One region of the Micromonospora sp. NPDC002717 genome, then DNA from elsewhere that is predicted to be linked to it. Evidence: predicted binding sites of a transcription regulator. Region 1 holds the regulator's gene; the other holds the start of a gene.

What was found. Region 1 encodes HspR, which represses chaperone genes until heat shock. Its sites were predicted from a motif close to TTGAGTNNNNNNNACTCAA; they were not measured.
Region 2: lon (endopeptidase La) is a predicted target of HspR. The motif match lies at 3,979-3,997, and genes of this name have one in related genera.

The regions. Positions count from the first base shown of each region.
Region 1 covers NZ_JBEOVW010000001.1:551,623-559,719, reverse strand. The annotation lists gene dnaK (molecular chaperone DnaK) at 1-786, shown strand, start outside; gene grpE (nucleotide exchange factor GrpE) at 833-1,567, shown strand; gene dnaJ (molecular chaperone DnaJ) at 1,651-2,844, shown strand; gene ABT006_RS02770 (heat shock protein transcriptional repressor HspR) at 2,891-3,331, shown strand; gene ABT006_RS02765 (hypothetical protein) at 3,526-3,735, shown strand; gene ABT006_RS02760 (hypothetical protein) at 3,957-4,388, opposite strand; gene ABT006_RS02755 (cation:proton antiporter) at 4,568-5,773, opposite strand; gene ABT006_RS02750 (cation:proton antiporter regulatory subunit) at 5,781-6,281, opposite strand; gene clpB (ATP-dependent chaperone ClpB) at 6,515-8,097, shown strand, end outside.
Region 2 covers NZ_JBEOVW010000010.1:222,807-230,903, forward strand. The annotation lists gene ABT006_RS17735 (GNAT family N-acetyltransferase) at 1-552, opposite strand, end outside; gene ABT006_RS17740 (PDDEXK family nuclease) at 709-1,593, shown strand; gene ABT006_RS17745 (MDR family MFS transporter) at 1,640-2,896, opposite strand; gene ABT006_RS17750 (histone-like nucleoid-structuring protein Lsr2) at 3,291-3,638, opposite strand; gene lon (endopeptidase La) at 4,021-6,357, shown strand; gene ABT006_RS17760 (SgcJ/EcaC family oxidoreductase) at 6,429-6,911, opposite strand; gene ABT006_RS17765 (MarR family winged helix-turn-helix transcriptional regulator) at 6,967-7,431, shown strand; gene ABT006_RS17770 (DEAD/DEAH box helicase) at 7,515-8,097, opposite strand, start outside.

The sequences.
Region 1 (8,097 bases):
GACGTCCTGCTGCTCGACGTGACCCCGCTGAGCCTGGGCATCGAGACCAAGGGCGGCATCTTCACCAAGCTGATCGAGCGCAACACCACCATCCCGACCAAGCGCTCCGAGGTCTTCACCACGGCGGACGACAACCAGCCGTCGGTGCTGATCCAGGTGTTCCAGGGCGAGCGGGAGATCGCGGCCTACAACAAGAAGCTCGGCACCTTCGAGCTGACCGGCCTCCCGCCGGCGCCGCGCGGCGTGCCGCAGATCGAGGTCACCTTCGACATCGACGCCAACGGCATCGTCAACGTCCACGCCAAGGACCTCGGCACCGGCAAGGAGCAGAAGATGACGATCACCGGCGGCTCCTCGCTGCCGAAGGACGACATCGAGCGCATGCGCCGCGACGCCGAGGAGCACGCCGAGGACGACAAGCGTCGCCGCGACGAGGCCGAGACCCGCAACCTGGCCGAGGCGCTCCAGTGGCAGACCGAGAAGTTCCTGGCCGAGAGCGGCGACAAGCTGCCGTCGGAGTCCCGTGACCAGATCAACGAGGCGCTCGGCGAGCTGCGTGGCGCCCTCGGTGGTCAGGACATCGAGAAGATCAAGTCGGCGCACGAGCGGCTGGCGCAGGTCTCCCAGCAGGCCGGTTCGCTGCTCTACAGCCAGCAGGGTGAGCAGCCGGGCGAGGCCGGTCCGGGTGCCGCGGGTGCGGCGGGCGCCGGGGCGACCGGTGGCGCGCAGGCCGGCGGCGCGGACGACGTGGTCGACGCGGAGATCGTGGACGAGGACAAGAAGTGACGGTCCGTCCCGGACACGGCACCACGGCAGAGGATGAGGTAACCCCATGACGGAGAAGCCACGAGCCGCCGACCCGGGTGCGACCGGGTCGACGCCGGGTGGCTCCGCGCCCGCCGAGCAGGCCGGCGACGGGCCGCGGGTCGTCATCCGCAACAACCGCAAGATCAGCGAGACCAGCGAGCCGGCCGCGACCGCCGCCGACGCCGGGTCGGACGCCCCGGCCGAGGGGCTGGTCGAGGAGGCCGAGGTCGTGGTCGACGAGATCGAGGTCGAGGCGGCCGAGGTGGCCGGCCCGCCGGTGGTGGACGCCCCGGCACAGCCGGCCGACGGCGGCGGGACGGCGCTCGGCGCCGAACTGGAGGCGCTGCGTAAGGACCTCGACGAGCGGACCCGGGACCTGCAGCGGGTGACGGCGGAGTACGCCAACTACCGCAAGCGGGTGGACCGGGACAAGGGTCTGGTCACCGAGCAGGCGACCGGGGCGATGCTCGCCGCGCTGCTGCCGATCCTCGACGACCTGGACCGGGCCCGCGAGCACGGCGACCTGGTCGGGCCGTTCGGCACGATGGCCGAGCAGCTCACGGCGGCGCTCGGCAAGTTCGGGCTGACGGCGTTCGGCGAACAGGGCGACTCGTTCGACCCGACCCGGCACGAGGCGGTGGCCCACCAGACCTCGGCCGACGTCACCGAGCCGACCTGCGTGCAGGTGATGCGTCGGGGCTACCAGGTCGGGGAGCGGCTGCTGCGGCCCGCCATGGTCGCGGTCGCCGACCCGGAGTAGTGCGCAACGACGACCGGATCGTCCCGCCCACCCCGAACGGGTGGGCGGGACGGTCGGTCCCCAGGTAGGGAGGGGGTGGACCGGTGAGTTCCAAGGACTGGATCGAGAAGGACTTCTACGCCGTGCTGGGCGTGGACAAGGCCGCCTCCGGCGACGACATCAAGAAGGCGTACCGGAAGCTGGCGCGGGATTCGCACCCGGACCACAACCCCGGTGACCCGAAGGCCGAGGAGCGTTTCAAGGCCGCCTCCGAGGCGTACGCGGTGCTCGGCGACGACGCCAAGCGCCGCGAGTACGACGAGCTGCGCTCGCTGTTCGGCTCGGGCGCGTTCCGGCGCAACGCCCGTGGCGCCGGCCAGCCCGGCGGCATGCCGTTCGACGTCTCCGACCTGTTCGGGGGCGCGGCCGGTGGGGGTGGCGACCGCCGCTTCGGCGGGGCCGGCTTCCAGGACCTGTTCAGTTCGATCTTCTCCGGCGGCGCCGCTGGTCCCGGCGGCGGGCCGGCGACCCGTGGCCCGGCGCGGGGGCGGGACGTCGAGGCCGAGGTGGCCCTCGACTTCGACGACGCCGTACGCGGGGTGACCGTCCCGTTGACGCTGCGCGCGCCGGGTGTCTGCGACACCTGCCACGGCAACGGGGCCAAGCCCGGCACCCAGCCGCGCACCTGCCCGGTGTGCCATGGAGCCGGGGTGACCACCCGCAACCAGGGGTCGTTCAGCTTCTCCGAGCCGTGCCGCAACTGCCAGGGCGTGGGCACGATCGTGGAGGAGAAGTGCCCGGAGTGCCAGGGCACCGGCGGGGTCACCAAGACCCGCACGCTGAACGTCCGCTTCCCGGCCGGGGTGGCCGACGGCCAGAAGATCCGGCTGGCGGGGCGGGGCGAGCCCGGCCCGCGGGGCGGCCCGGCCGGCGACCTCTTCGTACACGTCAAGGTGCGACCGGACGACCTGTTCGGGCGTACGGGCGACGACCTCACGCTGACCGTGCCGATCACGTTCGCGGAGGCCGTGCTCGGCACGGACCTGCGGGTGCCCACCCTCGACGGCGCGGTGACCCTGCGGGTGCCACCGGGCACGCCGAGCGGCCGGATCCTGCGGGCCCGCGGCAAGGGGGTGGTCCGCCGTGACGGGCAGGCGGGTGACCTGCTGGTGACCCTCGACGTGGTGGTGCCCGCGCGGGTGTCCGACGAGGCGCGTACGGCGTTGGAGAGCTTCGCCGCGCAGACCCCGCCGGCCGCCCGGGAACATCTCGACGCGCGGGTGCGTCGATTCAGTTGACCCGGTGTTCAGTCGGCTCGGTGGAGTGCACGCGGAGGTGAGCGGGATGTCGGACGAGTTCGTCGGTTCGGGTGACCCTGCCTACGAGGCCAAGGTGCTGATGATCTCGGTGGCGGCACGGATGGCGGGGATGCACCCGCAGACCTTGCGCCAGTACGACCGGCTGGGCCTGGTCCAGCCGGGTCGGGCGGCCGGCGGCGGCCGCCGCTACAGCGTGCGGGACGTGGTGCTGCTGCGCGAGGTGCAGCGGCTCAGCCAGGACGACGGCATCAACCTGGCGGGGGTCAAGCGCATCATCGGGCTGGAGCGGCTGCTGGAGCAGGCCCAGCAGCGGGTGGCCCGGCTGGAGGCGGAGCTGGACGCCGCGTACCGCCGGATCGCCGAGCTGGAGTCGTTGGCCCGCTTTCCGGGCAGCGACCTCGTCCCGACCAACCGCACCTCCACCGCGCTGGTGGTCTGGCGTCCCCGGCGGGGCCCCGACCGCTGACGACACCTCACCGCGCCCGGCCGCCCTCCCGCGGCCGGGCGCGGTCGTCTTTCCGCCCCCGCCACCGCCCGGGACGTGCGTCGTCTCGGCAAGGCCCCCCGGTTGCCGGTTTGCCGGCGGGGACGACGCCCGGTCCGCTAGCCTCAAAATCAGGTCCAACCATCTCAATCCGGACTCCGATGGCAGGGGGAGCCATGACGGAAGCGGCGAGGAAGGTTGCCCAGCAGACCGAGGAACGGCTCGACGAGGTGGCGAAGAACGTCCGGGAGAGATTCGACCGGTTCACCGAGAGCCGCTTCACCGACGAGATCAAGAACGGCAGGTTCGCCGACCAGGTCGACCACGGCATCGACCAGGGACGCGACGAGGCGAGACGCCGCGAGCAGGGCGGATCGGAACGCTGACGATCCGCCGACGTGCGGGCCGGGACCCACGGGGGGTCCCGGCCCGTTCGCCGTCCAGAGGCGGGCCGGGACGCCAGAGGTCCCGGGCGGGGGTCCCGGCCCGTTCGCCGTCCAGAGGCGGGCCGGGACGCCAGAGGTCCCGGGCGGGGGTCCCGGCCCGTTCGTCGTTACGGAGTGCGGGCGGGGACGCCCCGGGTGCGCCGTGCGGGTGCGTGGGGCGCTCAGGCGATGCGGCGGTTCTCCCGGACCAGGCCGCCCTCGCACCAGTCCCGGTAGACGAAGAGCTCCGGCCGGGCCAGCAGCACCCGGCTGTTGTACGCCCAGGTGCGCATCAGGTCGTCGCCGTTCCGCTCGGCCTGCTCGACCAGCTTCCGGAAGCGCCGCTTCGGGTGGGCGCGGAATTTCGTCCGGATGCCGTCGGCGGCGTAGATGTAGAGGCAGTGCAGGGCGAACCGGCGGGCCGGGCAGGTCGCGTCCATCGCCAGGTCGAAGAGCACCGCCACCAGCCGGTCACCGGAGACCAGCAGGTCCCAGTCCGGCGGCATGGAGGTCAGCGGCACGGAGTCGGGCTGGAAGGCCCACGCGCGCAACTCGGCGGGGGTCGGATCGACGGGGTTGGCGAAGCCGTGGAACGTCGACTCCTGCACGCTCACCGGCCAACCTTCCGCTCTCGTCCGCGGGGGCTCAGGCCGTCCGCGAGCTCTGGCTGCTGGGGCGAAACGGTAACCCGGCGCGTTGACCGGCGGTAGACCCCGCCGGAGGCAATTCGACAACCGTTGGGCGAGGGCCGGGCCGACCGTACGGTCGACCCGGCCCTCGACGGTGACGTCGGTCAGTCGTGCGCCGGCACCGGTTGGGCCCGCTGGGCCGCGCCGCGCTTCCGCAGCCAGCGCTTGAACCACGCGAAGTCGGGCAGCCGCGCCAGCATCGGCCCGGTCACGACCGTGATCAGCACGTACGCCGTGGCGAGCGCGGCCAGCTTCGGGTCGACGCTGCCGGCGGCAACCGCGAGTCCCGCGATGACGATGGAGAACTCTCCCCGGGGCACCAGGGTCAGGCCGGCCCGCCAGCGACCGGGCTCGGCGATGCCGACCCGGCGAGCCGCCAGGTAACCGGTGAGCGTCTTCGTGGCCATGGTGATCACGGCCAGCGCGAGCGCGGGCAGCAGCACCGGCGGGATGTCCCGCGGGTCGGTGACCAGACCGAAGAAGACGAAGAAGACCGCCGCGAAGAGGTCCCGCAGCGGGGTGAGCAGCTCGGTCGCGTGGTGCGCCACCGGTCCGGACAGCGCGATGCCGACCAGGAACGCGCCGACCGCCGCCGACACCTGGAGCTTCGCCGCGATGCCCGCCACCAGCAGCGTCATCCCGAGTACGCCGAGCAGCAGCGCCTCCGGGTCCTTCGCCGACATGGCGGTGGAGATCAGGTTGCCGTACTTGATCGCGACCACCAGCACCAGCAGCACGGTGCCGACCGCGACACCGAGCGCGATGCCGCCGCCCAGCAGGCCGCTGCCGGCGAGCACCGCGGTCGCCAGGGGCAGGTAGAACGCCATCGCCAGGTCCTCGATCACCAGGACCGAGAGGATCACCGGGGTCTCCCGGTTACCGAGGCGGCCCAGGTCGGCGAGGACCTTGGCGATGACCCCCGAGGAGGAGACCCAGGTGATGCCGGCGAGCACCAGGGCGGCGACCCAGTCCCAGCCGAGCAGCAGCGCGAACGCCGCCCCGGGCAGCGCGTTCAGCAGCCCGTCGATCAGGCCGGCCGGGGCCGCGGCGCGCAGGTTGCCGACCAACTCGTTGGCCGAGTACTCCAGGCCCAGCATGACCAGCAGCAGGATCACGCCGATCTCGGCGCCGACCGCGAAGAACTCCTCGCTGGCGGCCAGGGGCAGCAGGCCGCCGTGCCCGAAAGCGAGCCCGGCGAGCAGGTAGAGGGGGATGGGCGAGAGACCGATCCGGCGGCTCAGCCGGCCGAGGAGGCCGAGCAGGAAGAGCAGTGCACCGACTTCGATGAGTAGTGTTGTCGTTTCGTGCATCCGCGCCTCAGCCGTCCGGGTCGCTGTCGGCAAGGATGGCTGTCACCCCGTCGAGGCCCTGACGGGTCCCGACCACGACCACCACGTCACCGGCGGCGAAGCGGAAGGAGGGCTCCGGCGAGACGATCACCTCGCCGTGGCGCAGCACGGCCACGATCGAGGCGCCCGTGCGGGAACGTGCCTGCGTGTCCCCGAGCTTCCGGTTGACGTACTTCGAGCCGGCCGGAATGGCGATCTGCTCGGTGAGCAAGCCGGCGGCCTGCTCCCGCAGCCCGGACAGCTGACCGAGCATCAGCGACGCGCCGAGGATGTCGGCGAGCGCCTCCGCCTCGTCGTCCGTCAGCGGTATGTCGTGCTGACATGAGTCGGGATCGTCCGGGTCGTACAGGACGAGGTCACGGCGGCCATTGCGGTGGGAGACCACACCGAGGCGGCGACCGGACTCCGTCAGCAGATCGTGACGGACCCCGATTCCCGGCAGGGCAGTCTGTTCAACACGTACGCGCACACGGCCAGGCTACCCCTGGTCGGCATGCGCAGATCTTGGCAGCGAGCGCCGTTCCGCTGTGTGGTCGCTCAGCGATTCTCCGCCACGGGAACGGCCCGTCCAATCGATCACTCGGGCACCTCTGGGCACGGCCGGACAGCGAGAGTGATCCAGCTCACACGGGCAGGGTTGAGCGGAATAGGCTCAACTCTGGTTGTGTCCTTCCCAGTGGACACGCCGATCCGGGGGAGCCCATGAACACGGAACGACTCACCACCAAGAGCCGCGAGACCATCACCGGTGCCGTCGCGACGGCGAACCAGCGCGGTCACGCCACCGTGGAGCCCTGGCACCTGCTGCTGGCGCTGCTGGACACCGAGGGCTCGACCGCCGCCGGCCTGCTGCGCGCCGTCGGGGCCGACCCCGCCGAGCTGCGCCGGGTCGCCCAGCGCTCGGTCGACGCCCTGCCCGCCGCGCGCGGCTCCAGCATCGCCGAGCCGACCCTGGCCCGCGAGTTCGTCAACGCCATCGGGGCCGCCGAGCAGATCGCCCGGCCGCTCGGCGACGAGTACACCTCCACCGAGCACCTGCTCGCCGGCCTGGCCCGGGTGGGTGGCGCGGTGTCGGGCGCGCTGAAGTCGGCCGGCGCCACCGAGGAGAACCTCGTCGCCGCCTTCCCGACCGTGCGCGGCGGGGACCGGCGGGTCACCACCGCCGACCCCGAGCAGACCTACCAGGCCCTGGCCAAGTACGGCGTGGACCTGACCGCCAGCGCCCGCGACGGCAAGATCGACCCGGTCATCGGCCGGGACTCGGAGATCCGCCGGGTGATCCAGGTGCTGTCCCGGCGTACCAAGAACAACCCGGTGCTGATCGGCGAGCCGGGCGTCGGCAAGACCGCGATCGTCGAGGGCCTGGCCCAGCGGATCGTCGCCGGCGACGTGCCCGAGTCGCTGCGCGACAAGAAGCTGGTCTCGCTCGACCTCGGCGCGATGGTCGCCGGCGCGCAGTACCGGGGCCAGTTCGAGGAGCGGCTGAAGTCCGTCCTGGAGGAGATCAAGAACTCCAACGGACAGGTCATCACCTTCCTCGACGAGTTGCACACCGTCGTCGGCGCCGGCAAGGGCGAGGGCTCGATGGACGCCGGCAACATGCTCAAGCCGATGCTGGCCCGCGGCGAGCTGCGGATGGTCGGCGCGACCACCCTCGACGAGTACCGCGAGCACATCGAGAAGGACCCGGCCCTGGAGCGCCGCTTCCAGCCGGTGCTGGTCGGCGAACCGACCATCGAGGACACCATTGGCATCCTGCGCGGCCTCAAGGAGCGCTACGAGGTGCACCACGGCGTACGCATCACCGACGCCGCCCTGGTCGCCGCCGCGTCGCTGTCGGACCGCTACATCACCGACCGGTTCCTGCCGGACAAGGCGATCGACCTGGTCGACGAGTCCGCCTCCCGGCTCCGCATGGAGATCGACTCCCGGCCCGTCGAGGTGGACGAGATCGAGCGGGCGGTGCGCCGGCTGGAGATCGAGGAGATGGCGCTGGCCAAGGAGCCCGACGCCGCCTCCGCCGAGCGGCTGGAGCGGCTGCGCAAGGAGCTGGCCGACAAGCGCGAGCAGCTCACCGCCCTCGCCGACCGCTGGAAGCTGGAGAAGGACCACATCACCAAGCTCTCCACCGCCAAGGAGGAGCTGGAGCGGCTCGGCGGCGAGGCCGAGCGGGCCGAGCGCGACGGCGAGCTGGAGCGCGCCGCCGAGCTGCGCTACGGCCGGATCCCCGCCCTCAAGACCGAGCTGAAGCAGGCCGAGGAGGAACTGGCCCGGCTCCAGGCCGA
Region 2 (8,097 bases), on a different contig from region 1:
CGCCAGCCACTCCTGCCGGGTCAGCGCGTACTCGACCTCGCCGTGCTCCGCCCCGTCGATCATCTCCGGCCAGTCCCCGACGTACGTGCGCACGAAGCGCAGCCCGGACTTCTCCATCACCCGGCGGGAGGCCGCGTTGACGGTCATCGTGTTCGCGGTGACCCGTTCCACGCCCAGCTCGGTGAAGCCCTTGTCGACCAGCGCCCGGCAGCCCTCGGTGGCGAGGCCGCCGCCCCAGGCCGCCCGGCGCAGGCGGTAGCCCAGCTCCACCTCGCGGGCGTCGCCGTCGCGGGTCGGGCGGAACTCGAACCAGCCCAGGAACTCGCCCGACCCCCGGCCCACGGCCGCCCACCAGCCCAGCCCCGGCGGCCGCCGGTAGTGGGCGAGGATCCGGGGCAGGGTGCGCTCCCGGACCACCTCCGGCGGGGTGGGACGCCCGCCGGTGAGGTATCGCATCACCTCGGGGTCGCCGTCCAGCTCGACGAGGAGTTCCGCGTCGTCGGGGGTGAACTCGCGCAGCACCAGCCGGTCGGTGCTCAGGAAGGGCGTCACCGGCCCATCCCACCGGGCGGCCCCGGCCGGCTCAACCGAATTCCCCGCCCGTGCCGCCCCCGCCGCACCACCCCGGCTCCGTCCATGATCGACGGCCTAGACTCGCCCCCGGGCCGACGAGTCGGCCCGGGGGCGACGGCAGGACGGATCACACGGATGACGAGCACCGGTGGCGGGGACGGTTCCTGGCTGCGCGCGGTGACCGGGGACGGCGGTCGCGGCCCGCTGCTCACCCGGGCCGGCCAGCTCGTGTACGGCGCCCGTCGCCTCGGCGAACTCACACACCGGCGGCCGAGCGGCATCACCGGCCACCAGTGGAGCACGGCCACCCGGGAGGGCTACGACTTCGTCGTCTGCGCCGCCGACACGGCCCGGCCGGTCTTCGCCGTCGAGGTCGGCCCGGTCGCGCCCGCCGGCTCCGCCGGGCAGCGCGCCGAGCGGATGAAGAACGTGGTCGCCGAGGCGGTCGGCCTGGCGGTGCTGCGGATCGGGTCGCCCACGCTGCGCGCCGACGAGCACGGGCGGCGGATCGTGACGTACGTGATCGACGCCCGCGCCTACGCGGCGCTCGGTGCGGGGGAGCCGGAGGCGGGGGACGTGCCCCCGCTCGGGTTCCGCGACATCTTCGGCCGGCTGCCCGACGGGCGGACGGGCCACGTCAACGACCTCGGCGCGCTGGCCCGGGCCGCGGCGGTCGACGCGTACGTGTCGCGGGGGCTGGTGGACCCGATCGTCCGGGGGCTGCACCTGAGCTGGCGGGGCGGGCCGGCCGAGGGGTGGAGCTGGGTCGAGGTGCGTCCCGGCGCCTGCCTCGTGGAGCGGGTGACGGTGCACGAGCAGCGGGTCTCCGCCGGCGTGGACCCGGCCCGCCTGGCCGAGGACCTGGCGGCGATGGCCGTCGGCCAGCGGCTGCGCGAGCTGGAGACGGCCGAGCCGGTCCTGACGCCCCGCGAGGAACTGCTCGCCGACATCCGGCGGCTCGAATCGCGGCGCGACGAGATGGCACACGGGTTCGCCTTCGCGCACCTCTGCGCGGACTGACCCGCCCCGGCGCCGCACGGGCGTACCCCGGCGGCCCCGGCCGTCGTCAGGCCAGCGCTGCCGCCGTCCGGCCGGGGGCGGCGGTCGGGGTGGCATCGGCCCGCAGGGCCTCGATCCGCCTGGCCCGGGGGCGGACCGCGAGGAGGTTGCCGGCGGCCACCAGCAGGGCCAGACCGAACAGGCCCAGCCAGAGGGCGTCGGTGGAGAACCGGGCGGCGACCAGCCCGCCGAGGGTCGGCCCGGCGAAGCTGGCGAAGGCGTAGCCGAGCGAGTAGACCCCCTGGTAGCGGCCGCGCTGCGCCGCTGGCGACAGGTCCGCCGTCAGCGCCGAGTTCGCGGGGGTCATCAGCATCTCGCCGAGTGTCCAGACGGCGACCGTGAACGCGTAGAACCACACCGCGTCGGCCAGCGCGGTCAGCGCGAAGCCGGCGCCGACCACCACGACGGCGACGGCGATGGTGCGGGACCGGTCGAAGCGGCCGACCAGCCGGGGCACGAAGAGTTGCCCCAGCACGATCATCAGCCCGTTGACCGCGATGACCGGCCCGTACGCCGACGCCGGCAGGCCGTCGGCCTGCAACGCGACGGGGAGCATCACGCTGCCCTGGATGCAGAGCCAGGCCAGCCCGGTGAGGGCGGTGAAGGTCAGGAAGACCCGGTCGCGCAGCACGGTGCCGAGCCCGCCGGAGTCGGCGCGGGTGAACTGCCCGACGGTGACCGGGGCGGGGCGCGACTCGGGCACCTTCAACCCGATCAGCGCGGCGGTGCCGAGCAGCACCGCCGCGTTGACCACGAACAGCAGCAGCGGATCGGCGCGGACCAGCAGGCCGGCGACGGTCGCGGCGACGGCGAACCCGATGTTGATCGCCCAGTAGTTGAGCGTCAGGGCGCGCAGCCGGTCCCGCTCGCCCACCACGTCGATGATGGTGGCGGTGAAGGCCGGCCGGGCGACGCCGAGGAAGAGCCCGAGCAGGAGGGTGAGCGCCGCGACCGCCGTGGGGTGGTCGCTCAGGCCCAGCGACACCGCCGCCACGGCGGCGGCCACGTTGCCGACCAGCATCGCCGGCCGCCGCCCCCACCGGTCCGCGACGACCCCGCCGAGCACGCTCCCCGCCGCGCTGCCGGCCCCGTGCAACCCGATCACCACTCCGGCGTACGCGGGGCTGAAGCCCCGCACCGAGACCAGGTAGACGCCGAGGTAGATGGCGACGAAGCTGCCCAGCCGGTTGATCAGCGTGGCCGTCCAGAGGTACCAGAACGTGCGGGGCAACCCGCCGGCCGTCTGGCTCCACCAGCGCGTCATCCGCCACCCCCGAGATGCGTTTGCGTAATGCCCGACAAAGCTGTCGCTCATTACACTCGGGGGGTGCGACGGTCTCGGGTCGCGCGGGCACGAATCGTGGTGATGATCACGTGCGGCCGGAGCCGCCCGGGTCACCACCTGCCCCTTCGTCGCCCGGTGGGTCGCCGGTCCTCGGCCGGATCAGGTTTTCGTGCGGTCGCGGGAATCCCCCGGCGCGGCCACTCGGGGGTCGCCCGGCGACCCGTCGGGGCGGCTCGGCGAATGCGCCGCCCGCGAATGCGTCCGCCGCCGGACGCGGGCCGTGCGAATGGACGGCCGTGGGAAAAGACCGGCGGGGCCCCGCTGATTCCGCAGCGTGACCCCGCGTGGACGCGAGCGTGAACCCGGCGCCAGGTCAGCGGTTCTTGTACGCCTCGGCGACCTCGACCGGGATGCGGCCGCGCTCGGAAATCTTGTAGCCGTTCTTGACGGCCCATTCCCGGATGGCCCGGTTCTGCTCCCGGTCCATTCCCGCGCCGCCCTGGGCGCCCGCCCGGCGGGGTGCCCGCCCGACGTCGACGGTGCCGCGCCCGATCCGCCGGCCAGCGCTGATGTACGGGTCGAGAGCTTTCCGCAGCACGCCCGCGTTCTCGTCGGAGACGTCGATGGTGTACGCCACGCCGTCCAGACTGAACTCGACGGTCCGGTCGGCCTTTCCGCCGTCGAGGTCGTCGGTCAGAACAGTGATTACTTTTCTCGCCATCGCCAATTACTCCCTGTGTGGGGCGGGGTGTGGTCAAAGTTTGACCTATCCCACGGCAATTGCGCAAGAATACGCGTCGTTTTTCATTTCGGCGGGTCGCGTTATCGCGGGAAATCGGCGCGGCCGGCGCAAAGGCGGGGAGTTCGGTCGCCCAGCGTGCCGGCGTGGCCGGCGGGCGCCGCGGCCTCGGCCCGGCTGGAGACCCGCACCCTGGTCCCCGTGTCCCGTGTCCGGAATCGGCTCGTCGACTTCGCCGCGTCGACCGGCCTGCTCCCGACGCGGCCGGCGGCGCGGGGAAGTGGTCTGGGTCACAGTGGGAACAAGGGGAACGCTTTGTTACTTGAGTTGGACACGCTCAACTCAACGCGATAGCAGGTGTTCGATGGCAACTCTTCCGGTACTGCCCCTGACCGACGCCGTGCTGCTGCCCGGCATGGTCATCCCGGTGACCCTCGACCCCACCACCCAGGCCGCTGTCGACGCGGCCCGCGCCACCGGCGAGGGCACCCTCCTCGCCGTGCCCCGCCTCGACGGCGAGTACGGCCCCGTCGGCGCGGTCGCCACCATCGAGAAGGTCGGCCGGCTGCCCAGCGGCGAACCGGCCGCCGTCGTCCGCGGCCTCTCCCGCGCCCGGATCGGCTCCGGCGTTCCTGGACCCGGCGCCGCCCTCTGGGTCGAGGCCACCGAACTCGACGAACCGGCCCCCGCCGGCCGCGCCCGCGAACTCGCCCGCGAGTACCGCGCCCTGATGACGTCCGTGCTCCAGCAGCGCGGCGCCTGGCAGGTCATCGACGCGATCGAGCGGATGACCGACCTCTCCGAGCTGGCCGACTCCGCCGGCTACGTCTCCTGGCTCAGCCTCGCCCAGAAGACCGAGCTGCTCGCCGCGCCGGACGTCACCGCCCGGCTGGAACTGCTCGTCGGTTGGGTGAAGGACCACCTGGCCGAGCAGGAGATCGCCGAGCAGATCAACACCGACGTCCGCGAGGGGCTGGAGAAGTCCCAGCGGGAGTTCCTGCTGCGCCAGCAGCTCGCCGCCATCCGCAAGGAGCTCGGCGAGGACGAACCGGACGGCTCCGCCGACTACCGGGCCCGCGTCGAGGTTGCCGACCTGCCCGAGAAGGTCCGCGAGGCGGCGCTGCGCGAGGTCGGCAAGCTGGAGCGGGCCAGCGACGCCTCCCCGGAGGCGGGCTGGATCCGCACCTGGCTCGACACGGTGCTGGAGATGCCGTGGGGCACCCGTACCGAGGACAACACCGACCTGGCCGCGGCCCGCGCGGTGCTCGACGCCGACCACGCCGGCCTGGCCGACGTGAAGGACCGCATCCTGGAGTACCTCGCGGTGCGCAACCGGCGCGCCGAGCGGAACCTCGGCGTCGTCGGTGGCCGCGGCTCCGGCGCGGTGCTCGCCCTCGCCGGCCCGCCCGGCGTCGGCAAGACCAGCCTCGGCGAGTCGGTCGCCCGCGCGCTCGGCCGCAACTTCGTCCGGGTCTCCCTCGGCGGCGTCCGCGACGAGGCCGAGATCCGGGGCCACCGCCGCACGTACGTCGGCGCGCTGCCCGGCCGGATCGTGCGGGCCCTGCGCGAGGCCGGCTCGATGAACCCGGTCGTGCTCCTCGACGAGGTCGACAAGCTGGCCGTCGGCTACTCCGGCGACCCGGCCGCCGCCCTGCTGGAGGTGCTCGACCCGGCGCAGAACCACACCTTCCGCGACCACTACCTGGAGGTCGACCTCGACCTCTCCGACGTGCTCTTCCTGGCCACCGCCAACGTGGTGGAGACCATCCCCGGCCCGCTGCTGGACCGGATGGAGCTGGTCACCCTGGACGGGTACACCGAGGAGGAGAAGGTCGCCATCGCCCGGGACCACCTGCTGCCCCGGCAGCGGGAGCGGGCCGGGTTGACCGTCGAGGAGGTCGGCGTCGGCGACGACGCCCTCGCCCGGATCGCCGGCGAGTACACCCGGGAGGCCGGCGTGCGCCAGCTCGAACGGTCGCTGGCGAAGATCCTCCGCAAGGTCGCGGTGGCCCTGGCCACCGACCCGGCGCCGGTCCGCGTCGACGCCGACAACCTCGCCACCTACCTCGGGCGGCCGAAGTTCACCCCGGAGTCGGCGGAGCGGACGGCGGTGCCCGGCGTGGCGACCGGCCTGGCCGTCACCGGCGCCGGCGGCGACGTGCTCTTCATCGAGGCCACCAGCATGGAGGGCGAGCCGGGGCTGACCCTGACCGGCCAGCTCGGCGACGTGATGAAGGAGTCCGCGCACATCGCGCTGTCGTACCTGCGCTCCAACGGGCGCCGGCTCGGGCTGGACCCGAACGCCCTCGCCGGGCGGCGGATCCACCTGCACGTGCCGGCGGGCGCGGTGCCCAAGGACGGCCCCAGCGCCGGCATCACCATGGCCACCGCCCTCGCCTCGCTGGCCGCCGGCCGGCCGGTGCGGCCCGAGTTCGGGATGACCGGCGAGGTGACCCTCTCCGGCCGGGTGCTGCCCATCGGCGGGGTGAAGCAGAAGCTGCTCGCCGCCCACCGGGCCGGCCTGACCGAGGTGATCATTCCGGCCCGCAACGAGCCGGACCTCGACGACCTGCCGGCCGAGGTCCGTGAGGCGCTGACGGTCCACACCCTCGCCGACGTCGCCGACGTGCTCGCCCTGGCGCTGCGCCCCGCCGACGTCGACGCGGACGCCCTGGGCGGCCAGGCGTTGACCGCGGCCTGACCGGCGCGTCACCCAGCGGCCCCCGACGCCCTGTGGGCGCCGGGGGCCGCCGCGTGTGCGGGTCCCGCCGGTCAGGCGCGTCCCAGCCCGAGCCGTCGGGCGTACCGCCCCATCGTGCGGGACAGCCGGGCCGGTGCGGAGTCGGGCGCGGGGATCCCGATCGGGCGGACCCGACCGTTGTGCAGCGCGGTGAACCGCCACCCGGCCGGCGTCCGCACGGCGACCAGGGTCTGGCGGGACAGCCGGCGCCGGGGCAGCCGGGTGCGCCAGGGCATCAGCACCGAGCCGGTGCCGTGCACGACGGCCACGTCGGCGGTCACCGCCCGGATCGACTCCACCTCGCCGACCAGCGCCGATCCGGCGAGTACGCCCCGGAAGAGCCGGTCGTGCGCGTCCTGCATCGGTGCCCGCCCGGCCGCCCGGGTGCCGTCGTACGACACGTAGTCGGAGTCCTCGGTGAAGCAGGCGCCGTACGCGACCGCGTCGTTGTCGGTCCACGCCTCTAGCAGCCGGTCGAACAGCTCGCGGATCTCCCTGCGGTCGTTCTCGGTCATGGTCGCTCCCTGCTAAAGTTCGACTGTCGAAATCTAAACTAGCAGAAAGATTCGAATGTCGAAAAGTGAGCTGGTGTACCACGTGGCCCGCGAGATCCGGCTGCTGCAGCAGAGCTTCGACGCCTTCGACGAGGCGGCGGCCGGCCGGCTGGGGATCAACCGGACGGATCTGCGGGCGCTGGACGTCGTCCTCGGCCGCGGGCCGGTGACGGCCGGCGAGTTGACGGCGGCGCTGCGGCTCAGCCCGGCGGCCACCACCACCGTCATCGACCGGCTGGAACGGGTCGGCCTGGTGGCGCGTACCCGGGACGCCGCCAACCGGCGTCGGGTGCTGGTCGAGGCGACCGAGGCGGCCCGGGCGGCCGAGCGGAGGATCTACCGGCCGGTCGGCGAGGCCGGCCTGCGGGCGCTGACGCGGTACGACCACGGACAGCTCGAGACGATCGTCGACTTCCTCACCACCGCTCGCGCCGTGCAGCAGGAGCACGCCGAACGGGTGGCCACGGAGCCGGCCGACTGACCGCTGCGCGGATGCGACGAGGCCCCCGCCAACAGCGGGGGCCTCGGTGCGTCAGTGCCGGTGGGGACGGTGGCTCGCCGTCGTCAGCGCCGGTCGCGCCGGTCGCCGAAGTCGCGGTCGCGGCGCTCGCGCCGATCGGCCCCGTCGAAGCGGCGCTCGCCGCCGCCGTCACCGTCACGATCCCGGCGTACGGTCGCCTTGCGGCCCTTGATCGTGCTGCCGCGCAGCCCCGCGATCACCTCGTCGGCCACGGCGTAGGGCACCTCCACCAGCGAGAACCGGTCGGCGATCTCGATCGAGCCGATGTCCCGGCCGCTGACCCTCGTCTCGCCGGTGATCGCGCCGACCAGGTCCTGCGGGCGGACCCCGGCACGCCGGCCGAGGCCGATGAAGACCTGCGTGGTGCCGCCGGTGCGGGGCCGGCCGCCGCCGCGCCGCTCGCCCCGGCCGCCGCCCTCCGGCCGCCCCTCGCGCGGGCCCCGGACCGGGACCTGCGGGATCTCCTCCTCGTCCTCGGCGCCCGGCGAGGTCGCCTCGTGCGCCAGCTTCACCGCCGCGAGCGCCACCTCCACCAGGTCGAACTCGTCGGTCAACGACTCCACGATCGCCCGGTACGGGTCGAGGTCGTCCTCCAGCAGGCTCTCCCGCAGCGCGCCCTGGGTCAGC